Regions from separate parts of the Streptomyces sp. GS7 genome, predicted to be linked through region 2. Evidence: predicted binding sites of a transcription regulator. Region 2 holds the regulator's gene; the other holds the start of a gene.
What was found. The regulator HrcA, encoded in region 2, represses chaperone genes, less so after heat shock. The targets are predictions, from matches to a motif close to TTNGCACTCNGNNNNNCNGAGTGCNAA.
Positions count from the first base shown of each region.

Region 1: GR130_RS03455 (FmdB family zinc ribbon protein) is a predicted target of HrcA. The motif match lies at 5,367-5,393, and genes of this name have one in related genera.

Region 1 is NZ_CP047146.1:813,109-820,978, reverse strand. It holds gene GR130_RS03470 (penicillin acylase family protein) at 1-1,808, opposite strand, end outside; gene GR130_RS03465 (potassium/proton antiporter) at 1,973-3,523, shown strand; gene GR130_RS03460 (MFS transporter) at 3,889-5,187, shown strand; gene GR130_RS03455 (FmdB family zinc ribbon protein) at 5,405-5,752, shown strand; gene GR130_RS03450 (S-methyl-5'-thioadenosine phosphorylase) at 5,899-6,732, shown strand; gene GR130_RS03445 (large conductance mechanosensitive channel protein MscL) at 7,824-7,870, shown strand, end outside.
Region 2 is NZ_CP047146.1:1,550,511-1,558,380, forward strand. It holds gene GR130_RS06480 (DUF3097 domain-containing protein) at 1-785, opposite strand, end outside; gene GR130_RS06485 (MBL fold metallo-hydrolase) at 921-1,655, opposite strand; gene hrcA (heat-inducible transcriptional repressor HrcA) at 1,921-2,937, shown strand; gene dnaJ (molecular chaperone DnaJ) at 2,938-4,077, shown strand; gene GR130_RS06500 (nitronate monooxygenase) at 4,165-5,274, shown strand; gene GR130_RS06505 (16S rRNA (uracil(1498)-N(3))-methyltransferase) at 5,271-6,014, shown strand; gene GR130_RS06510 (OsmC family protein) at 6,129-6,557, opposite strand; gene GR130_RS06515 (histidine triad nucleotide-binding protein) at 6,682-7,041, shown strand; gene GR130_RS06520 (ribonuclease Z) at 7,048-7,870, shown strand, end outside.

The DNA.
Region 1 (7,870 bases), 740 kb from region 2:
ACCTTGCCGCCGTCCTTGATCTTGGACTCGATGAGGTCGTTGATCCGCTGGCTGCGGGTGCCGTAGCCCCAGTCCCTGGTGATCAGGTAGGGGTACTTCTCGTCGGTGACGGCCTGGTTGGCGGTGACGATGAAGCCGCGCTTGGGGTTGTACTCGTACGGCAGCGCGCTCTGCGGGATGTAGCCGGTCCACTGGTAGGCGGGGTCCCAGCCGGGCGCCGGGTAGCTGCCGTCGCCCTTGCCGCGGACCGGGATCCTGCCGGGCGCCTGGTAGCCGATGTTGCCCTTGGTGTCGGCGTAGATCAGGTTCTGGGAGGGGACCTCGAAGTCGGCGGCGGCCTTGCGGAAGTCCGTCCAGTCCTTGGACCGGTTGATCTCGAAGAAGGCGTCCATGGTCTTGCCGGGGTCCAGGGCGGTCCAGCGCAGCGATACGGCGTAGCCGTCGCCGCGGTCCGGGGCGCCGTTGGCCACCGGGGCGTCCTTGCCGACGCCGGCCAGCTCGTCGTCGCGGTCGGAGACGATCGGGCCGTTGTTGGTGGCGCGGACGGTGATCTGGCGGCTCTCCCCGCCGGCGACCTTGATGGTCTCCTTGCGCGTGATGAAGGGCTGCTGCTTGCCGTCGTAGAGGTAACCGTCGGCGTTGATCTTCTCCAGGCACAGGTCGGTGACGTCCGCGCCGAGGTTGGTCATGCCCCAGGAGATGTTCTGGTTGTGGCCGATGACGACGCCGGGCATGCCGGAGAAGGTGAAGCCGGCGACGTCGTAGTTGCACTTGGGGCCGGTGGTGCGGCAGTGCAGGCCCATCTGGTACCAGAGCGAGGGCATCTGCGGCGCCAGGTGCGGGTCGTTGGCGAGCAGCGGCTTGCCGGTGGTGGTGTGCTCCCCTGAGACGACCCAGGAGTTGGAGCCGATGCCGTTGCCGTTGGGGCCGAGCAGCGCCGGGATCTTGTCGAGGGTGGTGGACAGCGTGGAGAGCTGCGAGTGGACCCGCGCGCTGGCCGCGCCCGGGCTGCCGGCGGAGGTGCTGCCGGCGGTGGCCTTGGGGTCGAACTCCTTGGTGGCCGGGTCGACCGCGCCGCCGTCGACGATCGGCCGGTTCCGCTGGTACGGGTAGGCCGGGTAGAGCTGGTCGATCTGGGCCGGGGTGAACCGGCTGGTCATCAGGGCGCGGTCGATCTCCTCCTGCATGTTGCCGCGCAGGTCCCAGGCCATCGCCTTGAGCCAGGCCACCGAGTCGACCGGGGTCCACTTCTCGGGCTTGTAGTCGTTCTCGAAGCCGAGCGCCGCGTACTCCAGGGACAGCGCCGAGCCCTGATGGTCCTTGAGGTAGGCGTTGACGCCCGCGGAGTACGCCTGGAGGTTCTTCTTGGTGTCGGCCGACAGCTTGGTGTCGTATTCCTTCTGTGCCACTTCGTGCCAGCCGAGGGTCCGCAGGAACTCGTCGGTCTTGACCTGACTCTTGCCGAACATTTCCGAAAGCCGGCCGGCGGTCATGTGCCGGCGGACGTCCATCTCCCAGAACCGGTCCTGGGCCTGGACGTATCCCTGGGCACGGAAGAGGTCCTGGTCGGTGTCGGCGTAGATCTGCGGAATGCCGTTGGCGTCGCGCACGACGTCCACCGGATCGGTCAGGCCCGGGAGTTTGAGCGCCCCGGTGGTCTCCGGGAGGGACGCGCGCACGGTGCTGACGCTCCAGTACGCGCCGAAGCCGATGCCCGCCACGAGCAGCAGCACGACCATGAGCGCGACGAGGCGGCCACGCCGCCCCTTTTTCTTTTTGGGGGCCGGTCCGGACTTGTTGGCGGGCATCTCTGTCCTTCGAGGGGCAGGGTGGGAGTGCTGGAGCAACCATAGGCGCACGGCCTGTGCGACCCCTACGCGGAGTCACCGCCAGCACATCAAACTTTCAAGCACTGGTAAATTGTTAGGGTCAGTAACTAGATACGGTAAGGACCACCCACCCGTCCGCCCCGATCCGCGCGAGGAAGGATCAGCTCCTGACTGTCGAACACCTCAACGAACTCCTGCTGGTCTGCTCGCTCGTACTGCTCATCGCCGTCGCCGCAGTACGGCTCTCCTCGCGCAGCGGGCTCCCCAGCCTGCTCATCTACCTGGGGATAGGCATCGCCATCGGACAGGACGGCATCGGCGGCATCGTCTTCGACAACGCCGAACTGACCCAACTCCTGGGCTACGCGGCCCTGGTGGTGATCCTCGCCGAGGGCGGCCTGGGCACCAAGTGGAAAGAGATAAAACCGGCACTGCCCCAGGCCGCGGTGCTCTCGACGTTCGGCGTCGCGGTGAGCGTGGGGGTCACCGCGGCCGGCGCGCACTACCTCGCCGGACTCGAATGGCGCCAGGCCCTGCTGATCGGCGCGGTGGTCTCCTCCACGGACGCCGCGGCCGTCTTCTCGGTCCTGCGCAGCGTGCCGCTGCCGTCCCGGCTGACCGGTGTCCTGGAGGCCGAGTCCGGCTTCAACGACGCCCCGGTGGTCATCCTCGTCGTCGCCTTCTCCACCGCCGGCCCGATCGAGCACTGGTACGTCCTCCTCGGCGAGATAGCGCTGGAGCTGGCCATCGGCGCCGCCATCGGACTGGCCATCGGCTGGCTCGGCGCCTACGGCATGCGGCATGTGGCACTGCCCGCCTCCGGCCTCTACCCGATCGCCGTGATGGCCATCGCCGTCTCCGCGTACGCGGCCGGCGCGCTGGCGCACGGCTCCGGCTTCCTCGCCGTCTACCTGGCCGCGGTCGTCCTCGGCAACGCCAAGCTGCCGCACGCCCCGGCCACTCGCGGGTTCGCCGAGGGGGTCGGCTGGATCGGCCAGATCGGGATGTTCGTGCTGCTGGGTCTGCTCGTCACCCCGCACAACCTGCTCGACGACATCGTGCCGGCACTGCTCATCGGCATGATCCTGACGCTCGTGGCCCGGCCGCTGTCCGTCTTCACCTCACTGCTGCCGTTCGGGGTGCCGTGGCGGGAGAAGACTCTGCTGTCCTGGGCCGGGCTGCGCGGCGCGGTGCCGATCGTGCTGGCCACCATCCCGATGGTGAGCGACGTCCCCGGCAGCGAGACGGTCTTCAACATCGTCTTCGTCCTGGTCGTCGTCTACACCCTCATCCAGGGGCCGACCCTCCCGTGGCTGGCCCGCCGGCTGCGGCTCGGCGAGGGTGAGGAGGCCGCCGACCTGGGCATCGAGTCGGCACCCCTGGAGCGGCTGCGCGGCCATCTGCTGTCGACGTCGATAGGGACCACCTCCCGCATGCACGGCGTCGAGGTCGGCGAACTGCGGATGCCGGCGGGCGCCGCGGTCACCCTCGTCGTACGGGACGGCGCCAGCTTCGTCCCCTCCCCCACCACCGTGCTGCGGCGCGGCGACGAACTGCTGGTGGTCGCCACCGACCCGGTGCGCGACGCGGCCGAGCGGCGACTCCAGGCCGTCTCGCAGGGCGGCAAGCTGGCCGGCTGGCTGGGTTCCGGCGCGCCCCCGGAGGAGGCCGGCCGGCAGCCCCGGCGCGGCTGAGCCGGGGCGCAGGGGTCGGCCGGTCCCGGCCCCGTGCGCAGCCCGGCTTGCCCGGCCCGGCCGCGAATGTGCTGTATCTCTCCACGGAACCCAAGGAAATCCCGATGAAGCCCTGGTTAATCCCAGGGCTTCACGGCTTTCGACCTGTAGTATGAAGACAGAAATTTTTTGACGGATTACGAACCAACTCTGCCTGACGCAGAGCTGGCGCGACCGCTCGGCGGCCGCGGTCCCCTGCCACACGCAGCCACCCCTCCGGTGCGGACCACGCGGTATCACTCGGTCCTGCGCGAGAGGACAGCTCTCGGCGCGTACCCGTGACGACCTCTCGGGGCAGCGCTACCAGGCGGCAGAAAGGCCCGGCCGTGGCATCCGCGGTCAAGGACCCCCGTCCCGGTTACGGACAACTGTTGGGCACGCCCGGCGCGTGGACGTTCCTGCTGCCCGGCTTCCTGGCCCGGCAGCCGTTCGCGATGCTGACCATCGGCATCGTGCTGCTCGTCCAGTCCACCACCGGCTCCTACGGCACCGCCGGCGCGGTCTCCGCCGCCACCGGCGTCTCGATGGCGCTGTTCGCCCCGCAGAGCGGCAAGCTCGCCGACCGCTTCGGCCAGCGCGCCGTCCTGATCCCCGGCGTCCTCGTCCACGTCGCCGGCGTCTCGGCCCTGATCGCCCTGGCCCTCGCGCACGCCCCCCTGTGGGCGCTGCTCGCGGTGGCCGTCCCCACGGGCGCCTCGACGCCGCAGGTCGGCCCGATGGTGCGGGCCCGCTGGGCGGCGAAGCTGGGCGGCAGCCCGCTGATGCCGACGGCCGCCGCCTTCGAGTCGGTCACCGACGAGTTCACCTTCGTCGTCGGCCCGGTGCTGGCCACCGCGCTGTGCACCGGCATCCACCCGGCCGCCGGCCTGATCGCCGAGGCCGCGCTGTCACTGGCCGGCGGCCTGCTGTTCGCCTCCCAGCGGCGCACCCAGCCGCCCGTCCACCGGGAGCACTCCGACGACGCCCCGCGCGTCTCCGCACTGTCCGTCCCCGGCGTACGCGTCCTGATCGTGGCGTTCCTCGGCATCGGCTCCGTCTTCGGCGGGATGCAGGTCTCGCTGACCGCGCTCACCGAGCACATCGGACAGCCCGGCATCAACGGCGTCCTCTACGGGATCTTCGCCGGCGGCAACATGCTCGCCGGCATTGCCTGCGGCGCCATCGCCTGGAAGATCGGCCCGCGTCGCCGGCTGCTGGTCGCCTACGGGCTGCTGGCGCTGGCCACCACCCCGCTGTGGGCGGTGGCCTCCGTACCGCTGCTGGGCGCCGTCGGCCTGGTCGTCGGCCTGTGCATCGCCCCCGCGCTGATCACCGGCTACACCCTCGTCGAGTCGCTGGTCCCGGCCGCCGCCCGTACCGAAGCCTTCACCTGGCTGACCGGCGCGGTCGCACTGGGCCAGGCCGCCGCGGCCACCTCCGCCGGCCAGCTCGCGGACCGCTTCGGCCCGAGCACCGGATTCCTGGTGCCGCTGGCCGGCACCGCGCTGGCCCTGATCGTGCTGCTGGCGCTGCGGGCGCACCTGCTGCCGCGGGCCTCGAAGGTGGTCGCCGGGTCGGCGGACAGCGCCGACGGCGCCTCCGGGCCGGCCCTCGACGACCGCGACCGCGAACTGGCGAACGCCTGACGGACCTCCGGGCCGGACGCGACGGGCGTCCGGCCCGGAGGCCGGACCAGGTGCGGTACCGGGCCCGGAACCGGCCGCCGCTCCGGACGGGAGCCGGACGTGGAGTCGGACGTGGGGTCGGTCACCGTATGCCGGTCACGGTGGACTGATGCGCGGGAATACTGCAATATGGAGCGTCGTTAGCACTCAACGAGTGAGAGTGCCAGGAGGAAGTCAAGTGCCGACCTACCAGTACCAGTGCACCGCGTGCGGCGAGGGCCTTGAGGCCGTCCAGAAGTTCACCGACGACGCGCTCACCGAGTGCCCCAGCTGCAACGGACGCCTCAAGAAGGTGTTCTCCGCGGTCGGCATCGTCTTCAAGGGCTCGGGCTTCTACCGCAACGACAGCCGCGGCTCGTCGTCCAGCAGCAGCCCCGCCAAGAGTTCCTCCTCGTCGACCGGCTCGGCGTCCTCGTCCGACTCCTCGTCGAGCAGCTCCTCGTCGAGCGGTTCCTCGGACAGCAAGCCGTCGGCCGCGGCGACTGCCGGCACCTCGGGCTCGGCGAGCACCAGCTCCGCCGCCTGACCTCTGCTCCTCCGGACCCCGCCACCCCCTCCAGAGGGGGCCGCGGGGTCCGCCGCGTTCGGGGCGCGGGGCCGGGCGTCCCGGCGTTCCCGCGGTGCACCCCCGGCCCGGCACCGCGTCCGACGACGCCCGATAGTGTGACCGGCATGGCTGACGCGGAGATTGGCGTAATCGGCGGGTCGGGGTTCTACTCATTCCTCGACGACGTGACCGAGATCACGGTGGACACCCCCTACGGGCCGCCGAGCGACTCCCTGTTCCTGGGCGAGATCGCCGGCCGCTCCGTCGCCTTCCTGCCCCGGCACGGCCGCGGGCACCACCTCCCGCCGCACCGCATCAACTACCGCGCCAACATGTGGGCGCTGCGCTCCCTCGGCGTACGGCAGGTCCTCGGCCCGTGCGCCGTCGGCGGCCTGCGCCCCGAGTACGGGCCCGGGACCCTCCTGGTCCCCGACCAGCTCGTCGACCGCACCAAGGGCCGCGTCCAGACGTACTTCGACGGCGAACCGCTCCCCGACGGCAGCGTCCCCAACGTCGTGCACCTCACCTTCGCCGACCCGTACTGCCCCACCGGCCGCCGGGCCGCCCTCACCGCCGCCCGCGGCCGCGACTGGGAACCCGTCGACGGCGGCACCCTCGTCGTCATCGAGGGCCCCCGCTTCTCCACCCGCGCCGAGTCGCGCTGGCACGCCGCCCAGGGCTGGTCGGTGGTCGGCATGACCGGCCACCCCGAAGCGGTCCTGGCCCGCGAAATGAGCCTCTGCTACACCTCGTTGACGCTGGTCACCGACCTGGACGCGGGCACCGAGACCGGCGACGGCGTCTCCCACGAGGAAGTCCTCAAGGTCTTCGGCCAGAACATCGGCCGGCTGCGCGAAGTCCTCTTCGACACGGTCGCCGCCCTCCCCGAGAACACCGCCCGCGACTGCCTGTGCACCGACGCGCACCAGGGCTGGGACCTGGGCATCGAGCTGCCGTAGCGGCGGAGGATGCCGGGAGACGCCCGGGGAAGGCCGGGGAAGCCGGGGCGCCGGCCCCGCCCGCGTGACCGGCCGGGCGGGTGACCGAAGCGGCCCGGTGACCCGGGGGGGGAAGCAGCCGGGTAGCCCGGTAGCCGGGGGCAGCCCGGTGGGCGGGTGACGGAGTTGTCCACAATCCCGGGGCTGTCCACAGCCCGGAGCGGGCGGCGGCGGAATGCGGCACGGTGATGTTCACCGGGCCCGAACGGCGGGTCCGGGAAGCCGACTCCCCACCGCAGGCGGTGATCACCATGCCCCGTCCGTCCCCCGACCCACGCGTCCCCACCCTCGATCCGGCAGTCACCCCTCCGCCCCTCCCGGCTCCCCCGCTCCCCACTCCCCCGCGATGTGAAGTGCCGCACTTCCCGCCGGTACGGGTGGCCGGCGCCGGCAGCCGGTGGCGGCGGGCCCACCGCCGGAGCCTGCTTACCGCCGCCCTCGCGATCACCGCGGCAGCACTGGCCACCGGCGTATCGAACGGGCCCGTACGAGCCGCCCCCGCGCCCGCCTGCCCCGCGGCGCCGGCACCGGCCGGAGGTCGGTGATCATGTCCGTCCCGCCGGTTCCGCCCGAAGATCGAGTGGCGTCCCCGCCCGACGCACGGAAAACTTCTCCGGGTGGCGGGGCACCCGCGCGCCTCTTACGGGAGCGCGTCCGCACCACCGATACCGACGCCGCTATCGACACCGCCGAACCCCTCGCCGTCGCGATCGCCGAACCGACGACCGGCGTGACGGCGGCTCCCAACGCCACCGGGACGGCCGTTCCGGACGCCGTACGACGAACCCCACCGCGGGCTCATCCACCCCCTACGGCCCACCGCCCCACAGCCCGTCCCCGCACGAACCGCGGCCAAGTCGCCCGGATCCGCACTGACGCGCCGGTCGATCGCCGGTTCGTGTTGCGCGATTGGACATCCCTGCCCCGCCCTGCCGTAAGTTGCGGTGCCGATCGTCGGTGCACCGTCCAGAGCAAGCGTGGAAAGAGGCTGTCAGGTGAGCGAGAAAAAGGGCGAGAGCAAGGGCGTCCTCCAGGGATTCAGGGAATTCCTGATGCGCGGCAACGTCATCGAACTCGCGGTGGCGGTCGTGGTCGGTGC
Region 2 (7,870 bases):
CCCAGCAGGGCCGGCTCCAGGTCCTTGTACGACCGCACGCCGGAGAGGATCCGCTGCCAGGCCGCGCCGGTGTTCTCCGGCCAGCCCAGCGCCCGGCACACCCCGGTCTTCCAGTCCTGGCCGCGCGGTACGGCCGGCCACGCCGCGATGCCCACCGAGGACGGCTTCACGGCCTCCCAGACGTCGATGTACGGGTGGCCGACGACCAGCGCGTGCGCACCGGTCACCTCGGCCGCGATCCGGGACTCCTTCGAGCCGGGCACGAGATGGTCGACCAGGACGCCGAGCCGGGCGTCCGGGCCGGGGGAGAAGGCGCGGACGATCGCCGGGAGGTCGTCGATGCCCTCCAGATATTCCACGACCACGCCCTCGATGCGCAGGTCGTCGCCCCAGACGCGCTCGACCAGTTCGGCGTCGTGCCGCCCCTCCACGTAGATGCGGCCGGCCCGCGCGACCCGGGCGCGGGCGCCGGGGACCGCGATCGACCCGGAGGCGGTCCGCGCCGGACCGCTCGGCGCGGGGCGGCTCCGGGGGCGTACGAGCGTGACGACCCTGCCCTCCAGGAGGAAGCCGCGCGGCGCCATCGGGAAGACCCGCTGCTTGCCGAACCGGTCCTCCAGCGTGACCGTCGGACCCTCGGCGGTCTTCTCGCAGCGGATCACCGCGCCGCAGTAGCCGGTGGTGACCTCCTCGACGACCAGATCGGGATCGGCGGGCACTTCGGGCGCCGGCTGCTGCCTCTTCCACGGGGGAGTGAGGTCGGGGCGGTAGCGCTTGCTCTGCATGAGGGCCTGTTCTGTGGACGGACTTCTGCGGGCCGACCGGCCTGACCGGCCGGACCGGTGGGACTGACCGACCGGCCGGACCGGTGGGCGGAAGGGGGGGAGCGGCGGAAGCGGAGAGCGGTGCGGGGCGGCGGCTCAGGACGGCGGCGGGCCGAAGCGGGCGGCGAGGGCGTCGCGCTGGGCGCGCACGAAGCGGGCGTCGACGACGGCGCCGTGGCCTGGCACGTACACCGCGTCCTCGCCGCCCAGGGCGAGCAGCCGGTCCAGGGCGGCGGGCCACTGCTGGGGGAGCGCGTCCGGCCCGGCCTGCGGCTCGCCCGACTCCTCCACCAGGTCACCGCAGAAGACGATCTCCGGGGAACCGTGCCGGCCGGGCACCAGGACGGCCAGGTCGTGCGCGGAGTGGCCGGGGCCGACGTTGGCCAGCAGCACCTGCCGGTCGCCGAGGTCGACGGTCAGCTCGCCGTGGACGTGGTGGTGCGGCGCGACCAGCAGGTCGGCGGCCTCCGCGGCGGCGTCCCGGTCGACGCCGTGCCGCACCGCGGAGTGCCGGAGCTCGTCCTTGCTGCGCAGCAGCAGCTCGCCCAGGCCGGCCGCGCCGAACACCTCGACGCCCGCGAAGGCGGCGGTGCCCAGCACATGGTCGAAGTGCGGGTGGGTCAGTGCGATGTGCGTCACGTCGCGGCCCAGTACGCCGCGGATCGTACGGCGCAGTTCGGCGCCGTCGCGGAGGGTGGCGCCGGTGTCGACGATCATGACCCCGGCGGTGCCGGCGATCACCCCGACCGTCTCGTCCCAGCCGGGCATCCGGCGCCGGACGACACCGTCGTCGAGCTGTTCCCAGCCTGCCTCTTCCCATGCAGTGCGCATACCGAGACGCTAGCGCCATCGCGATAGCGTTGCGCGACGGTCGGCCGTTCCGGCGGCCCGGACCGGGTGCCGGCCGGGGAGCGGTCGGGGGGCGCCGAGGGGCGCTCCCGGGGTCGGACTCCGCGGCCCCGGGCAACTCCCCACCACGCCCGCCCTTGCCGCATCCGTGCTACCCGGCCGTACACTTACTGGGTCTGGCACTCGGCTGAGGTGAGTGCCAGGAGAGACGACACACGGCGGGACGGCCGGACTGGAGGTGCGCGGGATGCTCAGCGAACGCAGGCTCGAAGTGCTGCGCGCCATCGTCCAGGACTACGTCGGCACGGAGGAGCCGGTCGGCTCCAAGGCGCTCACCGAGCGCCACAAGCTGGGGGTCTCCCCGGCCACCGTGCGCAACGACATGGCGGCCCTGGAGGACGAGGGTTTCATCGCCCAGCCGCACACCAGCGCCGGGCGGATCCCGACCGACAAGGGATACCGCCTCTTCGTCGACAGGCTGGCCGGCGTCAAGCCGCTGTCCAGCCCGGAGCGGCGCGCCATCCAGAATTTCCTGGACGGCGCCGTCGACCTCGACGACGTGGTCGGCCGGACGGTCCGGCTCCTGGCGCAGCTGACCCGGCAGGTCGCGGTCGTGCAGTACCCCTCCCTGACGCGGTCCACGGTCCGGCACGTCGAGCTGCTGGCGCTGGCCCCGGCGCGGCTGATGCTGGTGCTGATCACGGACACCGGACGGGTCGAGCAGCGGCTGGTCGACTGCCAGTCGCCGTTCGGCGAGATGTCCCTGGCGGACCTGCGGGCGCGGCTCAACAGCCGTGTCGTCGGGCGGCGGTTCACGGACGTGCCGCAGCTGGTGCAGGATCTTCCGGAGTCCTTCGAGCAGGACGACCGCGGCACGGTCTCGACAGTACTGTCGGTGTTGCTGGAGACTCTGGTGGAGGAGACCGAGGAGCGGCTGATGATCGGCGGTACCGCCAATCTCACGCGCTTCGGGCATGATTTCCCACTGACCATCCGGCCGGTGTTGGAGGCCCTTGAGGAGCATGTGGTGCTGCTCAAGCTGCTCGGGGAGGCCAAGGACTCGGGCATGACCGTACGTATCGGGCATGAGAATGCTCATGAGGGCCTGACGTCCACCTCGGTCGTCGCCGTCGGCTACGGTTCGGGCGACGAGGCCGTCGCAAAAATGGGCGTGGTCGGACCGACCCGCATGGACTACCCCGGAACGATGGGAGCGGTACGCGCAGTGGCACGTTACGTCGGACAGATCCTGGCGGAGTCGTAAGTGGCCACGGACTACTACGCGGTCCTGGGCGTACGGCGCGATGCCTCGCAGGACGAGATCAAGAAGGCATTCCGGCGGCTGGCGCGCGAGCTGCACCCGGACGTCAACCCGGACCCCAAGACCCAGGAGCGGTTCAAGGAGATCAACGCCGCTTACGAGGTCCTCTCCGACCCGCAGAAGAAGCAGGTCTACGACCTCGGCGGCGATCCCCTGTCGCAGTCCGGCGGTGCCGGCGGCGGCGCGGGCGGCTTCGGCGCGGGCTTCGGCAACTTCTCCGACATCATGGACGCGTTCTTCGGCACGGCGTCGCAGCGCGGACCGCGCTCGCGGACCCGCCGCGGCCAGGACGCGATGATCCGCCTCGATGTCGAGCTGAGCGAATCGGCGTTCGGCACGACCAAGGACATCCAGGTCGACACCGCCGTGGTCTGCACGACCTGCAGCGGTGAGGGCGCGGCGCCCGGGACGTCGGCGCAGACCTGCGACATGTGCCGCGGCCGCGGTGAGGTCTCGCAGGTCACCCGGTCCTTCCTCGGCCAGGTCATGACCTCCCGGCCGTGCCCGCAGTGCCAGGGCTTCGGCACGGTCGTGCCGACCCCGTGCCCCGAGTGCGCGGGCGACGGCCGGATCCGCTCGCGCCGTACGCTCACGGTCAAGATCCCGGCCGGCGTCGACAACGGCACCCGCATCCAGCTGGCCGGTGAGGGCGAGGTCGGCCCCGGCGGCGGCCCCGCCGGCGACCTCTACGTCGAGATCCACGAGCTGCCCCACGCGGTCTTCCAGCGGCGCGGCGACGATCTGCACTGCACGGTGACCATCCCGATGACGGCGGCGGCGCTGGGCACGAAGTGCCCGCTGGAGACGCTGGACGGGATGGAGGAGGTCGACGTCCGGCCCGGCACCCAGTCCGGCCAGTCGATCCCGCTGCACCAGCGGGGCGTGACGCATCTGCGCGGCGGCGGCCGGGGCGACCTGATCGTCCATGTCGAGGTCCAGACCCCGACGAAGCTCGACCCCGAGCAGGAGGAACTCCTGCGCCGCCTGGCCAAGCTGCGTGGCGAGGAGCGTCCCACCGGGCAGTTCCAGCCCGGCCAGCAGGGCCTCTTCTCCCGCCTGAAGGACGCGTTCAACGGGCGGTAGGCACACGGTGTACCCCGGCCGGCCGTTCCGCACTTCGAGGCGGTGCCCCGGTTCGGGGCAGGGCGGTGGGCGTGACACGATGTGGTCATGCCCACCGCGCTCACCGATCTCTGCCGTCACCCCATCGTGCAGGCCCCGATGGCGGGCGGCGCCTCCGGGTCCGAGCTGGCCGCGGCGGTCTGCCAGGCCGGCGGGCTCGGCTTCCTCGCCGCCGGCTACAAGACCGCCGACGGCATGTACCAGGAGATCAAACAGCTCCGGGCGCTGACCGACCACCCCTTCGGCGTCAATCTCTTCATGCCGCAGCCCTCGCTGGCCGACACGTCCGCCGTCGAGGTCTACCGCGAGCAACTCGCGGGCGAGGCCGCCTGGTACGAGACCGAACTCGGCGACATCGACGGCCCCTGCGACGACGGGTACGAGGCCAAGCTCGCGATCCTGCGCGAGGACCCGGTGCCGGTGGTCTCGTTCACCTTCGGCTGCCCCTCGCGGGCGGTCCTCGACGGCTTCGCCAAGGTCGGCACGTACACCGTCGTCACGGTCACCACGGTCGCCGAGGCGCAGGACGCGCAGTGGTCCGGCGCCGACGCGGTCTGCGTGCAGGGCGTGGAGGCGGGTGGCCACCAGGGCACCCACCGGGACGATCCGCACGCGGACGGCACCGGTGCGGGACTGGGGCTGCTGGCGCTGCTCGCGCAGGTCCGGGAGGCCGTGCAGATCCCGGTGATCGCCGCGGGCGGGCTGATGCGCGGGGCGCAGATCGCGGCGGTGCTGGCCGCCGGGGCGTCGATGGCGCAGCTGGGCACCGCCTTCCTCGTCACGCCCGAGTCCGGCGCCAACCCGCTGCACAAGCAGGCGCTGACCAACCCCCTTTTCACACATACGGAGTTGACCCGGGCGTTCTCCGGGCGGCCGGCGCGCGGGCTGGTGAACCGTTTCCTTCGCGAGCACGGCCCGTACGCGCCGGCCGCCTACCCCGCCGTGCACTACCTCACCTCCACCGTCCGCAAGGCCGCCGCCAAGGCCGGCGACGCGCAGGGCATGAACCTGTGGGCGGGGCAGGGGCACCGGCTGGCGCGGGAGATGCCCGCCGGCCGGCTGGTGAAGGTGCTGGTGTCCGAACTGGACGCGGCACGCGTCGCGTTGGGCGAGGTCCGCAGCGGCGGGGACGTGGACGCCACCGGCGGTGCCGCATGACCGCGCCGGTCTTCCTCGTCGACTCGCTGGCGGGCGTACGGGCCGGGGGCACCCTGACCCTGGACGGTCCCGAGGGCCGGCACGCGGTGTCGGTACGGCGGCTGCGGGTCGGTGAGGAGGTCGTGCTGACCGACGGCGCGGGCGCCGGTGCCCACGGCACGGTCGCCGCCGTCGAGGGCAAGGACCGGCTCACCGTCGCCGTGGCGGAACTGCGCACCGAGGCCCCTCCGGTGCCCACGATCACCGTCGTGCAGGCGCTGCCCAAGGGCGACCGCGGGGAGCTGGCCGTGGAGACCATGACCGAGACCGGCGTGGACGCCATCGTCCCCTGGGCGGCGGCGCGTTGCGTCACCCAGTGGAAGGGCGAGCGGGCCGCCAAGTCGCTGGCGAAATGGCGTGCCACGGCGCGCGAGGCGGGCAAGCAGTCGCGCCGGCTGACCTTCCCGCAGGTCGCCGACCCGCTGACGACCAAGCAGGTCGCCGCGCTGCTCGCCGGTGCCGACTTCGCCGCCGTCCTCCACGAGGAGGGCAGCGCCCCGCTGGCCACCGCCGAACTCCCCGCCCAGGGCTCGATCGTGCTGGTCGTCGGCCCGGAGGGCGGCGTCTCCCCGGAGGAGCTGGCCGCCTTCGCCGAGGCGGGCGCCAAGCCGTACCGCCTGGGCGCGACCGTGCTGCGCACCTCCACGGCCGGCACGGCGGCGACCGCGCTGCTGCTGGGGCGCACCGGGCGCTGGAGCTAGCGTCCGTCCGAGGTCCGGGGTGCGCCGGCCGGCCCAGGAGCCGGCCGGCGCACCGCGGTTGACCGTGCCCGGGGCGGACGGCCGCCCCGGCGCTCCGTCAGGTCGGCTCCGTGTTCAGATCAGCTCCGCGTGGAGCGTGATGTTCTTGACGCCCGCCAGCGCCTGGCTGACCGGGCAGTTCTTCTTGGCGTCCTCGGCCGCGGTCCGGAAGTCCTCCTCGGACAGGCCAGGGACACTGGCCTTGACGGTCAGCACGATGCCGGTGATGCCCTCGCCCGGCTGGAAGGTGACATCGGCCCGGGTGTCGAGGGAGGCGACGGTGTGGCCCTTGCCGGCCAGGCCGTGCGAGAAGGCCATGGAGTAGCAGGAGGAGTGGGCCGCGGCGATCAGTTCCTCGGGGCTGGTGACGCCGTTCGGCTGCTCGGCGCGCGCCGGCCAGTTCACGTCGTAGGTGCCGACGTTGGAGGAGTTCAGGGCGACGGTGCCCTTGCCCTGAAGGAGGTTGCCTTCCCAGTGGGTCGTGGCGGTGCGGGTGGTTGCCATGGTGCATAACTCCCGGTTGTGGGGCCAATGCGGTCTGAAGGGCCAGCTTAGTGATCCGCTAGCATCCCAGGGGCGTACGCACGGCGCGTACGGCGCACGCCGCGCGACCCGGGAGGAGCCACCGGTGGCGGGAGAACCGCAGGCCGACTGCCTGTTCTGCAAGATCGTGGCCGGGGAGGTGCCGGCGACCATCGTCCGGGAGACCGGTACCACCGTCGCGTTCCGCGACATCAACCCCCAGGCGCCGACGCACGTCCTGGTGATCCCCAAGGTCCACTACCCGGACGCCGCGGCGCTCGCCGCCGCCGAGCCGCAGGTGATCGCCGACATACTGTCCGAGTCCCGCGAGGTCGCCGCCGCGGACGAGGTCGAGGACGGGGGCTACCGGGTCGTCTTCAACACCGGCTCCGGCGCGGGCCAGACCGTCTTCCACGCGCATCTGCACGTCCTCGGTGGCCGCGGCCTCCAGTGGCCCCCCGGATAACGAGCCGTGTCCGTACGCGAACTGGTCGTCCTCGGGACCGCCAGCCAGGTCCCCACCCGGCACCGCAACCACAACGGCTATCTGCTGCGGTGGGACGGCCAGGGGCTGCTCTTCGACCCCGGTGAGGGGACCCAGCGCCAGATGCTGCGGGCCGGGGTCGCCGCGCACGACATCGACCGGATCTGCATCACGCACTTCCACGGCGACCACTCGCTGGGCCTGGCCGGGGTGATCCAGCGGATCAACCTGGACCGGGTGCCGCATCCGGTCACCGCCCACTACCCGGCCAGCGGGGAGCGGTTCTTCGACCGGCTGCGCTATGCCACCGCCTACCGGGAGACGGTCCGCATCGCCCAGCGGCCGGTCGCCGAGGACGGCGAGCTGGACCGCTCGGCGTCGTACGTCCTGGAGGCGCGCAGGCTCTCGCACCCGGTCGAGTCGTACGGCTACCGCCTGGTCGAGCCGGACGCCCGGCGGATGCTCCCGGACCTGCTGGCCGACCGCGGCATCGCCGGACCGGACATCGGCCGCCTCCAGCGGGCCGGCGAGCTGAACGGTGTGACCCTCGACGAGGTCAGCGAGTTCCGGCCGGGCCAGCGGTTCGCGTTCGTCATGGACACCCGGCTGTGCGAGGGCGTACACGCGCTCGCGGAGGGGGTGGACATGCTGGTCATCGAGTCGACGTTCCTCGACGAGGACGTCCAACTGGCCACGGACCACGGGCATCTGACGGCCGGACAGGCGGCCCGGGTGGCGGCGGAGGCGAACGTGCGGCATCTGGTGCTGACGCACTTCTCGCAGCGCTACGCCGACCCGGACGAGTTCGCGC